Regions from separate parts of the Variovorax sp. FW301-JW7 genome, predicted to be linked through region 2. Evidence: riboswitches for the same ligand, from Rfam matches in the RefSeq annotation. Region 2 holds a riboswitch; the other holds the start of a gene.
The links. A riboswitch is a leader RNA that binds a small molecule or an ion and turns the genes downstream of it on or off. The one in region 2 is predicted to bind glycine.

Region 1 (7,638 bases), on a different contig from region 2:
GCCGCGCCCCGGCGGCACCACCCAGCTGCCGGCAGCGGCGCCGACCATCATCACGCCCGAGATCGCGTGGATGAGCTGCCCGCGCCGGTGCGCATGCGGCGGAATGAAGGCGTCGCCCGCCGGATCGGTGGCCAGCACGGCCACGGCGCGCGGGGTCGATTCGCCCTCGTCGGGGCGCAGATTCAGTTTGTCCATTTCACGACGATGTTTGCACATTCATAGCGAGAACATCTTCCCCTGGCTTCCTACGATGGCTTTTCTCCCCCTTTTTCTCCAACCGGACATCCAGGAAAGAAGCCATCGCATGAACACGCGCCGACTCGGGCTGCTCACCGGCACCCATGCCGTCAACGACCTCTACCAGGGCCTCGTGCCCGCGCTGCTGCCCTTCATGGTGCTGGAGCGCGGCTACAGCTACACGGCCGTGAGCGGCCTGATGCTGGCGGCCACCGGGCTGTCGAGCGTGGTGCAGCCGCTGTTCGGCCTGTACGCCGACCGCCACCCGCGCGCCTGGCTGGTGCCCGTGGGCTTCCTGGTGGCGGCGCTGGGCGTGGTGCTGGCGGGCCTGAGCCAGAGCTACCTGCTGACCTGGATCGCGGTCGCGCTGTGCGGGCTGGGCATCGCGGCCTACCACCCGCCCGCCACCGTGGCCGCGCGCGCGGCCGGCGGCGCCTCGCAGAAGGCGATGAGCGTGTTCTCGGTGGGCGGCACCATCGGCGCCTCGTTCGCGCCGGTGCTGGCGGCCACGGTCGTCGGCGGCGGCAGCCTGTCGCGCAGCTACCTGCTGGGCATTCCCGCAGTGGCGATGGGCGTGGTGTGGGTCGCGGCGAATGCACGGCGCAGCGCGGCCGCCCACCACGCGGCCACCGCGGCACGGGCCGCGCAGGCCCGCGCCCAGGTGCTGAAGCCGCACAACGACTGGCGCGCCTTCAGCCTGCTGGTGGCGACCATCGTGGGCTGGTCGATCCCCTACGTCACGGTGCTGTCGATGCTCTCGCTGCGCATCACGCGCGACCTGCACGGCAGCACCTTCCAGGGCGCCGCGGCGCTCACCGCCTTCACCGCCGCGGGGGCCGTGGGCACGCTGGCCGGCGGCTGGCTCGGCGACCGCATCGGGCGCATGGGCACGATCCGCTGCGGCTACCTGCTCGCGCTGCCGGCCATGGCGGGCCTCGTGCTCGCGTCGACGCCCGGCGCGGCGCTGGCCTGCACCGCGTGGCTCGGCATGAGCATGTTCCTGCCCTTCGCCGCGCAGGTGACGCTCGCGCAGGACTACCTGCCGCGCAACCCGGCCACCGCCAGCGGCATCACGCTCGGGCTCGCACTCTCGGTCGGCGGGCTGGTGTCGCCGCTGTTCGGCCTGCTGTCGGATGCACGCGGGCTCGGCGTGACGCTGACGGTGGTGTTGTGCGTGCTGTGCGTCGCGACCGTGCTCGCCTTGCGGCTGCGCAATCGCACAGTGCAGGTGATGGCGGGCGAGGCTGCGGCGGCCTGAGTTGAGTTCCGTTCCCGCGCAACGGCAGCGCCCACCGTGCACAGGGCACTGGGTGCTTCCCGCAGCGAAATCAAGGAGGAGCCGAAGGCGGGGGACATTCGCGGAGGGAAGCACCCGGTGGCCTGTGCACGCGCCCTGAACCACGGACCACCGAAATCCGTGGGCGATTCCACGCCGCACGCGCTCTCTTTCACTGCCAGAATCGACGCAAGCTTCGACGTCGAGCCTGACAGACAAGAAGAAGGAAAGAGAAGGACGCCATGCACCGAATCGTCGCCCAGGGCAGCAGCCTTGTCGCTGCCGGCTTGCTGGCCACCGCCGGTATCGCGGCCACGCCGGCCGCCGCGCCCGTTGCAGCCGTTGCACCAGCAGCCGCCCCCGCCAATCCCACCAATCCCGTCACCCACCTCGCCGAAGTGGAAAGCGCCGTGCGCGCCTGGGCTGCCGCCTGGTCCGCGCGCGACGTCGAGCGCTACCTCGCGGCCTACGCGGCCGACTTCACCCCCGCGCGCGGCCAGACCCGCGAGCGCTGGGAGGCCGACCGGCGCGCCCGCATCACGGGCAAGTCGCGCATCAGCGTGGGCATCGAGGGGCTGGTGATCAGCGTCCAGGGCACCTCGGCCAGCGCGCAGTTCCGGCAGGTCTACCGCGCCGACGCGCTCACCGAGACCGACCGCAAGACCCTCGAGCTGCAGCGCGTGGGCACGCGCTGGCTGATCCGCAAGGAGAGCGCGGGCAACTGACGCGCCCCCCTTGTCCCTGTAAGGCAAATGGTTCACGAAGATGTCACCACTTGCAACGATGCTGCTGCCTTCGACCTCCGAAAGCTGTGGCCGCCATGTTCCCCACCAAGACCGAGAAGGCACGCGACGAACTCCAGGCCGGGCAGCGCACGCTCAGCCAGCGTGAGCGCGCCCTGCTGCTCATGGCCGACGGCCGGCGCTCGCTGACCGACTTCAGCCCGCTGTTCCCCAGCCGCGTCGAGGCCGAGCAGGCGATCCAGGGGCTGATGCAGCGCGGCTACCTGCAGGTCGCGCGCCCGGTCGCGCCGCCTCCCGCAGCGGCCCCCACGCCCGTCCCCGCCGCCGAGCCGATCCAGGTCGCCACCTCGGCCGACAGCTTCGACGGCAAGCGCTCGCTGGCCACCACGCGCATGTTCCTGTTCGACATCTGCGAGCGCATGTTCGTGCGCCGCGACCCGCGCTTCGCCAACCAGATGCGCGACGCCCTGCGCGAGGCCCGCGACCGCGAAGCCATGCTGACCATCGCCGCGCTGATGCTCTCCGAGATCGAGAAGGCCGCCGGCCCCGAGCGCGCCGACTCGCTGCGCGAGCGCATCGACAAGCTGCTGCCGCCGGCCGAAACCGTGCACTGAGCCGCCAGCCCCGGCCCCGCGATCCACTACACTCGCCGGGTCAGGAGAGAGCCCCGCGCGACGGGGCCGCCGAAGGCGCAGGGGTTCCCCGAACGCTCAGGCAAAAGGACTGACAAGACGCCGGCAACCACCGGCGTTTCCTTGCTGGAGAGAGGCCGTGGCATTGCACACGGCCCACCGAAGGAGCAAACCCCGATCGTGGGGCGAATCTCTCAGGTAAAGCGGACAGCAGGGGTGGCCCGTGGCGTTGCAGCCATGGATTTCGACTGCCCCTTTGGAGTGCCCCGTGGCCGCTTCCTCCGCTTCTGACGCCCAACTTCTCAAGACCCCGCTGTACGACCTGCACGTGGAGCTTGGCGCCCGCATGGTGCCCTTCGCCGGCTATTCAATGCCCGTGCAGTACCCCGCCGGCCTCATGGCCGAGCACAAGCACACGCGCGACGCGGCCGGCCTGTTCGACATCTCGCACATGGGCCAGCTGCGCCTGGTCGGCCCCGATGCCGCCGCCGCCTTCGAAACCCTGATGCCCGTCGACGTGATCGACCTGCCCGCCGGCAAGCAGCGCTACGGTCTGCTGCTGAACGACGAGGGCGGCATCCTCGACGACCTGATGTTCTTCAACGAAGGCAACGGTTCGCTCTTCGTGATCGTGAACGGCGCCTGCAAGGTGGCCGACATCGCCCACATCCAGGCCAGGATCGGCGCGCGCTGCGCGGTGCAGCCCCTGCCCGACCACGCCCTGCTCGCACTGCAGGGCCCGCAGGCCGCAGCCACGCTGGCGCGCCTGTCGCCCGGCATCGAGCGCTTCGTGTTCATGACCGGCGGCGCGGTGCAGATCGGCGGCATCGCGGCCTTCGTCACCCGCAGCGGCTACACCGGCGAAGACGGATTCGAAATCTCGGTGGCTGGCAAGGACGCCGACGCCCTCGCCCGCCTGCTGCTCGCGCAGCCCGAAGTGAAGCCCGTCGGCCTGGGCGCGCGCAACTCGCTGCGGCTCGAAGCCGGCCTGTGCCTGTACGGCAACGACATCGACACCACCACCACGCCGGTCGAAGCCTCGCTCAACTGGGCGATCCAGAAGGTGCGCCGCGCCGGCGGTGCGCGCGAAGGCGGCTTTCCGGGCGCGGCCAAGGTGCTGGCCCAGCTGGCCGCCGTCGCCTCGGGCGCGGCCGGCCACACCGACCACAAGACGCTCACGCGCAAGCGCGTCGGCCTCGTGGCACTGGAACGCATTCCGGTGCGCGACGGCACGCTGCTGCAGTCGCTCGAAGGCCACGACATCGGCGCCGTCACCAGCGGCCTGCTCGGCCCCACGGCCGACCGCTGCGTGGCCATGGGCTACGTAGCCGCCGCCTTCGCCGAGCCCGGCACGCGCGTGCAGGCCATCGTGCGCGGCAAGCCGGTGCCGATGGAAGTCTCGACCATGCCTTTCGTGCCGACCCGCTACTACCGCGGCTGACCGACACTGAACCCCGCAGACCCGGCTAGGCTCTGCACCCCGATTCCATTTTTTCCACGAGGAGTTTTTTCATGAGCATCAAATACACCAAGGACCACGAATGGGTGGCGGCCGAAGGCGGCGCCGCCACCGTCGGCATCACCGTGCATGCGCAGGACGCGCTGGGCGACGTGGTGTTCGTCGACCTGCCTGAAGTGGGCAAGACCTTCGCGCAAGGCGAGGTCGCCGGTGTGGTCGAGTCGGTGAAGGCCGCCGCCGATGTGTTCATGCCCGTGTCGGGCGAGATCACCGAAGTCAACGAAGCGCTGCGCGCCGACCCGTCGCTGGCCAACAGCGACCCGCTGGCCGCCGGCTGGTTCTTCAAGGTCAAGCTGAGCGAGCCCGCGCAGCTCGACGCCCTGCTCGACGCCGCCAGCTACGACAAGTTCGCCGCCGAATCCTGATCCGCTGAACAGCAGCCGTTTCCTCGCACCTTCGTTCCTTCTCCCCCGAGCCTTCACCGCCATGCCGATTCCCGCCCTTCCCTCTTTGCAAGAACTAGAGAACGCCGAAGAATTCCTCGCCCGCCACATCGGCATCGATGCGGCGGACGAGGCGCGCATGCTGCCGGTGATCGGCTCCGAAACGCGCGCGGAGCTCATCGACGGCATCGTGCCGGCGGCCATCCGCCGCGCCCGGCCGATGCGCCTGCCCGCGCCGGTCACCGAGGCCGACGCGCTGGCCGAGCTGAAGACGCTGGCGTCGAAGAACAAGGTGTTCAAGAGCTTCATCGGCCAGGGCTACTACGGCACGCACACGCCGGGCGTGATCCTGCGCAACATCCTGGAGAACCCCGCCTGGTACACGGCCTACACGCCCTATCAGGCCGAGATCTCGCAGGGCCGCATGGAAGCCTTGCTCAATTTCCAGACGATGGTGTGCGACCTCACGGGCATGGCCATCGCCAACGCCTCGATGCTCGACGAGGCCACGGCCGCCGCCGAGGCCATGACGCTCGCCAAACGCAGCGTGAAGAGCAAGAGCAACGTGTTCCTGGTGTCCGGTGACTGCCACCCGCAGACCATCGAAGTCATCAAGACCCGCGCCGCCCCGCTGGGCATCGAAGTCAAGGTGAGCACCGTGTCGGAAACGCTGCCGCACCTGATGGTGAGCGGCGAGTTCTTCGGCGTGCTCGCGCAGTACCCGGCCACCACCGGCCACGTGCACGACCTGCGCCCGCTCGCCGGCCACGCGCACCAGTGCGACGCCGCCTTCATCGTCGCGGCCGACCTGCTGGCGCTCACGCTGCTGGTCGCTCCCGGCGAGTTCGACGCCGACATCGTCTGCGGCACCACGCAGCGCTTGGGCATGCCGCTGTGCAACGGCGGCCCGCACGCCGCCTACCTGGCCTGCCGCGACTCGTTCAAGCGCTCGCTGCCCGGTCGCCTCGTCGGCGTGAGCGTCGACACGCACGGCCAGCCCGCCTACCGCCTCGCGCTGCAGACGCGCGAGCAGCACATCCGCCGCGAGAAGGCCACCTCCAACATCTGCACCGCGCAGGTGCTGCCGGCCGTGGTCGCCAGCATGTACGCCGTGTACCACGGCCCCGACGGCCTCACGCGCATCGCACAGCGCGTGGCCGTGCTCACCGCCATCCTCGCCAAGGGTCTGTCGCAGATGGGCCGCGAGCCGGTGAACACCACCGCCTTCGACTCGCTGACGATCCGCACCGGCGACGACACGGCCGCGATCATCGAGCGCGCGCAGACCGGTGGCGTCAACCTGCGCCAGCGCCTGCAGCAGCACCTGGGCATCTCGCTGGACGAAACCACCACGCGCGCCGACATCGAAACCCTGTGGGCCCTGTTCGTGCCCGCCGGCACTGCGATGCCGCGCTTCGACGACCTGGCCGCCAACACCACGCCGCTGATTCCCGAGGACCTGCGCCGCACCAGCGCCTTCCTCACGCACCCGGTGTTCAACACCCACAAGAGCGAGACCGCGATGCTGCGCTACATCCGCAGCCTGTCGGACAAGGACCTCGCGCTCGACCGCAGCATGATCCCGCTGGGCAGCTGCACCATGAAGCTCAACGCGACCAGCGAGATGATCCCCATCACCTGGCCCGAGTTCGCCAACATCCACCCCTTTGCGCCCGCCGACCAGCTGCAGGGCTACGCCCAGCTCGACGCGCAGCTGCGCGCCTGGCTGTGCGAGGCCACCGGCTACGCGGGCATCAGCCTGCAGCCCAACGCGGGCTCGCAGGGCGAGTACGCGGGCCTGCTGGCCATCAAGTCCTTCCACGAAGCCAAGGGCCAGGGCCACCGCAACATCTGCCTGATTCCCTCGTCGGCGCACGGCACCAACCCGGCCAGCGCCCAGATGGTGGGCCTGCAGGTGGTGGTGACGGCCTGCGACGCGCAAGGCAACGTCGACATGGACGACCTGAAGCGCGCCTGCGAAAAGCACAGCGCCCACCTGGCCGCCGTGATGATCACCTACCCCAGCACGCACGGCGTGTTCGAAACGCGCGTGAAGGAACTGTGCGAACTCGTGCATGAGCACGGCGGCCGCGTGTACGTGGACGGCGCCAACATGAACGCGCTGGTCGGCGTGGCCGCGCCGGGCGAGTTCGGCGGCGACGTGAGCCACCTGAACCTGCACAAGACCTTCTGCATTCCGCACGGCGGTGGCGGCCCGGGCGTCGGCCCGGTCTGCGTGGTCGAAGACCTCGTGCCCTACCTGCCGGGCCATGCCACGGCCGGCGTGCCGTCGAACGGCGTGGGCGCCGTGTCGGCCGCGCCGCTGGGCAATGCGGCCGTACTGCCGATCAGCTGGATGTACTGCCGCATGATGGGCGCCAAGGGCCTGCAGGCCGCGACCGAAACGGCCATCCTGAGCGCCAACTACATCAGCGCGCGCCTGAAGGACCACTACCCCACGCTGTACGCGAGCCCCAACGGCCACGTCGCGCACGAGTGCATCCTGGACCTGCGCCCGCTCAAGGACACCAGCGGCGTCACAGCCGAAGACGTGGCCAAGCGCCTGATCGACTACGGCTTCCACGCGCCCACGCTGAGCTTCCCCGTGCCCGGCACGCTGATGGTGGAGCCCACCGAAAGCGAACCGCTGGCCGAGCTCGACCGTTTCGTCGACGCGATGATCGCCATCCGCGGCGAGATCCGCCGCGTGGAAGAAGGCGTCTGGTCGAAGGACGACAACCCGCTCAAGCACGCGCCGCACACCGCCGCGAGCCTGCTGGGCAGCGAGTGGAGCCACCCGTACTCGCGCGAACTCGGCGCGTTCCCGCTGGCCGAACTCAAGCAGGCC
Region 2 (7,638 bases):
GGCGGGCGGTGTGTTTTCGGGCGGCTTGTCGGGCGTGGTGTTCGGCGAGGGCGTGCGGCTGGTGTCGCGCGTCACGCAGGGCTGCCAGCCGCTGCGCACGGGCGGCGCGCGCGAGCGCGAGATCACCGAGGCCGACGGCAACCTGCTGCTCTCGCTCGACGGCGAGCCGGCGCTCGACGTGCTGCTGGCCGACCTGCAGGTGTCGCTCGACCGGCCGCAGGAGGCCATCGACGCCGTGCGCAACACGCTGGTCGGCCTGGCCGACGCGGGCAGCGACGGCATCCGCCGCACCGGCGACCTGGGCGCTGACGTGCTGGTGCGCCACATCATCGGCCTCGATCCGACGCGGCGCGGCATCGCCATTGCCGACAACGCCGAGGCCGGCATGCGGCTGAGCTTCTGCCGCCGCAACGCGCAGGCGGCGCGCGCCGACCTGATGCGCATCTGCGCCGAGATCCGCGAAGAGCTCGAGCCCGAAGAACAGACGCTGGCCACCGCGCGCGCCGTGGCGGCCGGCGAGGCCGAGGCCGCGCCGCATCCCGCGCGGCGCATCGCGGGCGCGGTGTACGTGAGCTGCTCGGGACGCGGCGGCCCGCACTTCGGTGCGCCGGGCGCTGAGCTGCAGATCGTGCGGCATGCGCTGGGCGACGTGCCGCTGGTCGGCTTCTTCGCCGCCGGCGAAATCGCACGCCACCACCTGTACGGCTACACCGGCGTGCTGACGGTGTTCACCGCGCCGGACTGACTGGCTGACTGACGGGAAAAAACGACGCGTGCGCCTGCGCGTTGTTTTCGCAGGCGGTTCGCGTCGCTAGAATCCGCCCGCTTTCTTGAATCTCTGCTGCTGCAAGAAGGAGTGATCCGCGCGCCCCGAGGCACGCGGTCGATCTCTTTCGCCCCGCCATGCGATGTGACGGGGCCCGGAAACCGACACGGTTTCCCCGAATGGAATTGCAGCCATGGGCAGCCCCAACCACAGTCATTTTTCGAGACTCCAGCGCGCCTTTTCGCGCGCGAACATCGCCGTCGATTACCGCGACGGCATCTATCACCTTCGCAACGAAGCCGCGCAGGCGACCGTTCTTCTGCCGCAGAGCCTGCCGCTGGAAGAAAAAGCCGTGAACCAGCTGCTGGCCTTCGCCAGCGTGCGCTCGCCCGACGGCGCGCATGGCGTGTGCAAGGCCTGCGCGACGCCGGACTTTCATCCGGGCTCGGTCGCGCCGGTGGGCAGCGTCGTCGCCACCGATGGCGACTTCGTGATTCCCGCCGCGGTCGGCACCGACATCAACTGCGGCATGCGCCTGCTGACCACCGGCCTCACGCTGGACCAGGTGGCGCCGCACAAGACGCAGTTGCTCGCGCGGCTCACGCGCAGCTTGCTCGACAACGGGCGCGACGTGCCGGTGCACACGGCGGCGTTTCGCGCGCTGTTCGACGAAGGGCCGGCCGCGTTCCTGGACGCCGTGCGCAATGACGGGCTCTGGGCGGCCTGCGACCGCGACCGGCTGCAGGCCGAGATCGGCGCGTGCATCGGCCTGGCGAGCTTCGGCGGGCAATCGCGGCACGCACCGCCGGCCTACACCGGCGCGCGCCACGAGGTGTTCCGCGATCCGTGCCTGGGCACGCCGGGCAGCGGCAACCACTTCGTCGAGCTGCAGGTGGTCGACCAGGTGATGGACCGACACGCGGCGTACCGCGCAGGGCTCAAGGCGGGCGAGGTCGTCGTGATGATCCACAGCGGCTCGCGCGACATCGGGTTCCATGTCGGCGGCCGATGGATGGACCGCGCACGGGCCGAGTGGCCGCAGGGCCTGCGCCATCCGAAGAGCGGGCTGTACGGCCTGGCCGGGCCGCAGGCGCAGGAGTACCTCGAAGCCATGGGCGTGGCCGCGCGCTACGCGTGGGCCAACCGCGTCGTGCTGGCCGAGCTGGTGCGCAAGGACTTCGCCGAGCTGCTGGGCGCCACGGCGTCGACGCTGGTGGTCGACGTGCCGCACAACGTGGTGCTGCGCGAGCACGGTATGAACATCCATCGCAAGGGCGCGACGCCGGCGCACGCGGGCGACCTGGCGCTGATTCCCGGGTCGATGGGCGATCACTCGTACCTCGCGACCGGGCTGGGGCATGAGGACTGGCTGTGGTCGTGCAGCCATGGCGCCGGCCGGCGCATGCGTCGGCAGGAAGTGCGCGCGATGCGGCCCGCGCCCGGCGACGCCGATGCCAGCTGGCAGTGTGTGACCTTGCGCGAAGAGCGCCGCATCGAAGAGGCGCCGCAGGCCTACAAGCCGATCGGCGCGGTGATCGAGGCGCAGGAAAGTGCAGGGCTCATCCGCTGCGCCGTGCGGCTCAAGCCCTGGGTCACGTTCAAGGCGTGACCCAGGGGCGCGTGTCGTGTCAGCCCAGTGCGGGTTGCACGGCACGCGGCGCGTTCGCCGGCATGCCGGCGAACGCGAAGTCGACCTCGGGCGCCAGCCCGCTCACGATGCGCGCGATCGACTTGCCCGAGCCGCAGGCGTGCGTCCAGCCGAGCGTGCCGTGGCCGGTGTTGAGGAACAGATTCGGCAGCTTGGTCTTGCCGATCAGCGGCACGTTGCTCGGCGTGGCCGGGCGCAGGCCGGTCCAGAACTGCGCGCGCTCGGTGTCGCCGGCGCCGGGGAAGAGTTCTTCGACGCGCCGCACGATGGCTTCGCAGCGCACCCGGTTCAGGTCGCGGTCGTAGCCGTTGAGCTCGGCCGTGCCGGCAATGCGCAGGCGGTCGCCCGACTCCGACGTGTAGCGCGAGAACACCAGCTTGTATTCGTCGTCGGTGAGCGAGACCTGGTGCGCCTTCGATGCGTCCTTCACGGGCAGCGTCACCGAGTAGCCCTTGGCCGGGTAGATCGGCAGGCGGATGCCCAGCGGCGCGGCGTACAGCGGGCTCAGCGAACCCATCGCAAGCACGAAGGCATCGCCGCGGATGCGCTGGAAGCGGCCTTCGTTGTCGGTCGCCTCGACGTGGTCGATGCTGCCGCCGGCTTCGCGCAGCGCGGTCACCGTGTGGCTCATGAGGAACTTCACGCCGGCCGCCTCGGCCAGCTTCACGAGCTCGCGTGCGAAGCGGTTGGCGTCGCCCGATTCGTCTTCGGCGGTGTACGTGGCGCCGGCGAGTTGGGGGCGGATGTGGGCGAGGGCGGGTTCGATCTTGATGGCCTCGTCGGCCGAGATGACCAGCCGCTCGCAGCCCAGGGCACGCATCTGCTCGGCGGGCGCGAGGGCGCCGTCGAATTCTTTTTGCGTCGTGTAGAAGTGCAGGATGCCTTGCGTGCGCTGGTCATAGTTCAGGCCGGTGTCTCGACGCAATTGCTGCAACATTTCCCGGCTGTATGTACCGAGACGAACGATCTGTTCGATGTTGTGGCGGGTGCGCGCGGGGGTGCATTCGCGCAGGAACTGCAGGCCCCAGAGCCACTGGCGCATGTCGGCGCGGATGCGAAACAGCAGCGGCGCATCTTCCTTGCCAAGCCACTGCAGCACCTTCAGCGGCGCGCTCGGATTGGCCCAGGGTTCGGCATGGCTGACCGAGATCTGGCCTCCGTTGGCGAAGCTGGTTTCGGCGGCCGGGGTGGCCTGCCGGTCGATCACGGTCACCTCGTGGCCGAGTTGCTGGAGGTAGTAGGCCGAAGTCACGCCGAGCAGGCCGGCGCCAAGAACGATCACACGCATTGCAAGTACCTTTGAGTTTGCAGCGCTTGAACGGCGGGCGTGGAGCGCTATTGAAAAAATAGCAAGCAACCGGACGACCGTTGTCCAAGTTGCCGCTCCCCCTGTCCTCGGTACCTGAGAGATTCACCCTGCTGCACCCGCAGCGGGTTTGCTCCTTCGGTGCGCCACATGGCGTGGCGGCTCTCCAGACGGCTGTATCGATGAGTGCAGTACTGACCCCTTGCCGAAATTCCGTGGCGTTGCCTGGAATGTCGTCGGGCCGACCTGAGCGTTTATGGGAGTTTGCGCCTTCGGTAGGGCCTCCGTGGAGGCCCGCTCTCCTGCAATTGTTGGCGATTGTAGGCGGGCCCCGCAAGCCGGCCAAGCCCTGTACATCGGCACTTCACACCGATGGGATAATTGAATGTTGATTTTCGGTAAAGCAAACTTTTTTCTACAGGTGGGGACTCCATGATCCTGGTTACCGGCGGCGCAGGCTTCATTGGCGCCAATTTCGTACTCGACTGGATCGCGCAGGGCGACGAGCCCGTCGTGAACCTCGACAAGCTGACCTACGCAGGCAACCTCGAGACCCTCGCATCGCTCAAGGGCAACGCGAACCACGTCTTCGTGCAAGGCGACATCGGCGACAGCGCACTGCTCGACCGCCTGCTGGCCGAGCACAAACCGCGTGCCGTCGTGAACTTTGCCGCGGAATCGCACGTCGATCGCTCGATCCACGGCCCGGAAGACTTCGTGCAGACCAACGTGCTCGGCACCTTCCGCCTGCTCGAATCGGTGCGCGGTTACTGGAACGCCCTGCCGGCCGACCAGAAGGCGCCCTTCCGCTTCCTGCATGTGTCGACCGACGAGGTCTACGGCTCGCTCTCCAAGACCGACCCGGCGTTCACCGAAGAGAACAAGTACGAGCCCAACAGCCCGTACTCGGCCAGCAAGGCCGCCAGCGACCACCTCGTGCGCGCCTGGCACCACACCTACGGCCTGCCGGTGGTCACCACCAACTGCTCGAACAACTACGGCCCGTTCCACTTCCCCGAGAAGCTGATCCCGCTGATGATCGTCAACGCACTGGCCGGCAAGAACCTGCCCGTGTACGGCGACGGCATGCAGGTGCGCGACTGGCTTTACGTGAAGGACCACTGCAGCGCCATCCGCCGCGTGCTCGAGGCCGGCAAGCTCGGCGAGACCTACAACGTCGGCGGCTGGAACGAGAAGCCCAACATCGAGATCGTCAACACCGTGTGCGCGTTGCTCGACGAGCTGAGCCCTCGCGCCGACGGCAAACCGTACAAGGAACAGATCACCTACGTCACGGACCGCCCGGGCCACGACCGCCGCTACGCCATCGATGCACGCAAGCTCGAGGCCGAGCTTGGCTGGAAGCCTGCCGAGACCTTCGACACCGGCATCCGCAAGACCGTCGAGTGGTACCTCGCGAACGGCGAGTGGGTGCGCAACGTGCAAAGCGGCGCGTACCGCGAGTGGGTCGAGAAGCAGTACGACGCCACGACGGCGAAGGCCGGCGCATGAAGCTGCTGCTGCTTGGCAAGGGTGGGCAGGTCGGCTGGGAGCTGCAACGCAGCCTCGCGCCGCTCGGCGAACTGGTCGCGCTGGATTTCGACAGCACCGACTTCCATGCCGACTTCAGCCGTCCCGAGCAGCTGGCCGCCACGGTGCTGGCCGTGCGCCCTGACGTCATCGTCAATGCCGCCGCGCACACCGCCGTCGACAAGGCCGAGAGCGAGCCCGACTTCGCGCGCAAGCTCAACGCCACCTCGCCTGGCGTGGTGGCCGAGGCCGCGCAGCAGATCGGCGCGCTGATGGTGCATTACTCCACCGACTACGTCTTCGACGGCAGCGGCACCGAGCCCTGGAAAGAAGACGACGCGACCGGTCCGCTCAGCGTGTACGGCCAGACCAAGCTCGAAGGCGAACAGTTGGTGGCGAAGCATTGCGCGAAGCACCTGATCTTTCGCACCAGCTGGGTGTACGCCGCGCGCGGCGGCAACTTCGCCAAGACCATGCTGCGGCTGGCCAAGGAGCGCGACAAGCTCACGGTCATCGACGACCAGTTCGGCGCGCCAACCGGCGCCGAGCTGCTGGCCGACATCACCGCGCATGCCATCCGCGCCACGTTGCAAGACCCGGCCAAGGCCGGGCTGTACCACGCCATCGCCGGCGGCGAGACCACGTGGCACGGCTACGCGCGCTTCGTGCTCGAGATGGCGCAGCAGGCCGGCGTCGAACTCAAGGCCGGCCCGCAGGCGGTGGAGGCCGTGCCCACCAGCGCCTTCCCGACGCCCGCGACGCGGCCGCACAACTCGCGGCTCGACACCACCAAGCTGCAGACCACCTTCGGCCTGCGCCTGCCGCCCTGGCAGGAAGGCGTGGCGCGCATGCTGCGCGAGACGCTCTGACCGACTGATTTTTCCTGCCCCTCACAGAAGAAGACTCCCATGACGCAACGCAAAGGCATCATCCTCGCCGGTGGCTCCGGCACCCGCCTGCACCCGGCCACGCTCGCCATGAGCAAGCAGCTCTTGCCGGTGTACGACAAGCCGATGATCTACTACCCGCTGAGCACGCTGATGCTCGGCGGCATGCGCGACATCCTGATCATCAGCACGCCGCAGGACACGCCGCGCTTCCAGCAATTGCTGGGCGATGGCAGCCAGTGGGGCATGAACCTGCAGTACGCGGTGCAACCGAGTCCCGATGGCCTGGCGCAAGCCTTCATCATCGGCGAGAAGTTCGTGGGCAATTCGCCGAGCGCGCTGGTGCTGGGGGACAACATCTTCTATGGGCATGACTTCGTGCACCTGCTGTCGGATGCCGATGCGAAGCAGGGCGGTGCGACCGTGTTCGCGTACCACGTGCACGACCCGGAGCGCTATGGTGTGGTGGCCTTCGATGCCAACGGCAAGGCCAGCAGCATTGAAGAGAAGCCTGTCAAGCCCAAGAGCAGCTACGCGGTGACCGGCCTGTACTTCTACGACAACCAGGTCGTCGACATTGCCAAGGCCGTGAAACCCAGCGAGCGCGGCGAGCTGGAAATCACGGCCGTCAACCAAGCCTATCTGGACCTCAACCAGCTGAATGTGCAGATCATGCAGCGCGGCTATGCGTGGCTGGATACCGGCACGCACGAGAGCCTGCTAGAAGCCGGCCAGTTCATTGCGACGCTGGAGCATCGACAGGGGCTGAAGATCGCGTGTCCTGAAGAGATCGCGTGGCGCAATGGCTTCATCGATCGCGAGCAACTCGAAAAGCTGGCTGCACCGCTGCAGAAGAACGGCTACGGAAAGTACCTGAAGCACCTGCTGGCCGAAGAGGTGCGTTCGTGAAGGTCATCCAAACCGAGATTCCCGACGTCTTGATCATCGAGCCGAAGGTCTTCGGCGATGCCAGAGGGTTTTTCTACGAGAGCTTCAATCAGCGTGCCTTCGAAGATGCGGTCGGATCGAAGGTCGACTTCGTGCAGGACAACCATTCAAGGTCGTCCAAGGGCGTGCTTCGAGGCCTGCACTATCAGGTCCAGCAAGCGCAAGGAAAGCTGGTGCGTGCGGTGCGCGGTGCGGTCTTTGATGTGGCTGTCGATATCCGGCGTTCTTCGCCCACGTTCGGGCGGTGGGTGGGTACGGAGTTGAGCGAAGGCAATCACCGGCAGTTGTGGGTTCCGGCGGGCTTCGCGCATGGATTCTTCGTTCTCACGGATTCCGCGGATTTCTTGTACAAGACGACGAACTACTACGCGCCGGAGCACGAGCGATGCATCGCCTGGAACGACGCGAGCCTGCAGATCGCGTGGCCGGACATCGGCATGGCGCCGCAGTTGTCCAAGAAGGACGTCGAAGGCAAATCGCTTCAAGCGGCGGATGTCTTCGAGTAATCAGAGTTTTTTGGACAAGGCACCTGAGTGCCAGCCGGATTCGGTGC

Region 1: it holds a riboswitch for glycine, as region 2 does, so the genes downstream of both, gcvT (glycine cleavage system aminomethyltransferase GcvT) here and AC3WQM_RS12345 (D-amino acid dehydrogenase) in region 2, are expected to answer to the same signal.

Annotation. Positions count from the first base shown of each region.
Region 1 covers NZ_JBYTBC010000003.1:229,059-236,696, reverse strand. Annotated here, with positions in the region: gene AC3WQM_RS09575 (AraC family transcriptional regulator) at 1-195, opposite strand, end outside; gene AC3WQM_RS09570 (MFS transporter) at 305-1,495, shown strand; gene AC3WQM_RS09565 (L,D-transpeptidase Cds6 family protein) at 1,756-2,238, shown strand; gene AC3WQM_RS09560 (hypothetical protein) at 2,334-2,870, shown strand; glycine riboswitch at 2,902-2,992, shown strand; glycine riboswitch at 3,005-3,109, shown strand; gene gcvT (glycine cleavage system aminomethyltransferase GcvT) at 3,157-4,329, shown strand; gene gcvH (glycine cleavage system protein GcvH) at 4,401-4,772, shown strand; gene gcvP (aminomethyl-transferring glycine dehydrogenase) at 4,834-7,638, shown strand, end outside.
Region 2 covers NZ_JBYTBC010000004.1:102,338-109,975, forward strand. Annotated here, with positions in the region: gene AC3WQM_RS12335 (FIST signal transduction protein) at 1-745, shown strand, start outside; gene AC3WQM_RS12340 (RtcB family protein) at 960-2,375, shown strand; gene AC3WQM_RS12345 (D-amino acid dehydrogenase) at 2,395-3,702, opposite strand; glycine riboswitch at 3,794-3,900, opposite strand; glycine riboswitch at 3,945-4,035, opposite strand; gene rfbB (dTDP-glucose 4,6-dehydratase) at 4,153-5,232, shown strand; gene rfbD (dTDP-4-dehydrorhamnose reductase) at 5,229-6,119, shown strand; gene rfbA (glucose-1-phosphate thymidylyltransferase RfbA) at 6,159-7,046, shown strand; gene rfbC (dTDP-4-dehydrorhamnose 3,5-epimerase) at 7,043-7,591, shown strand.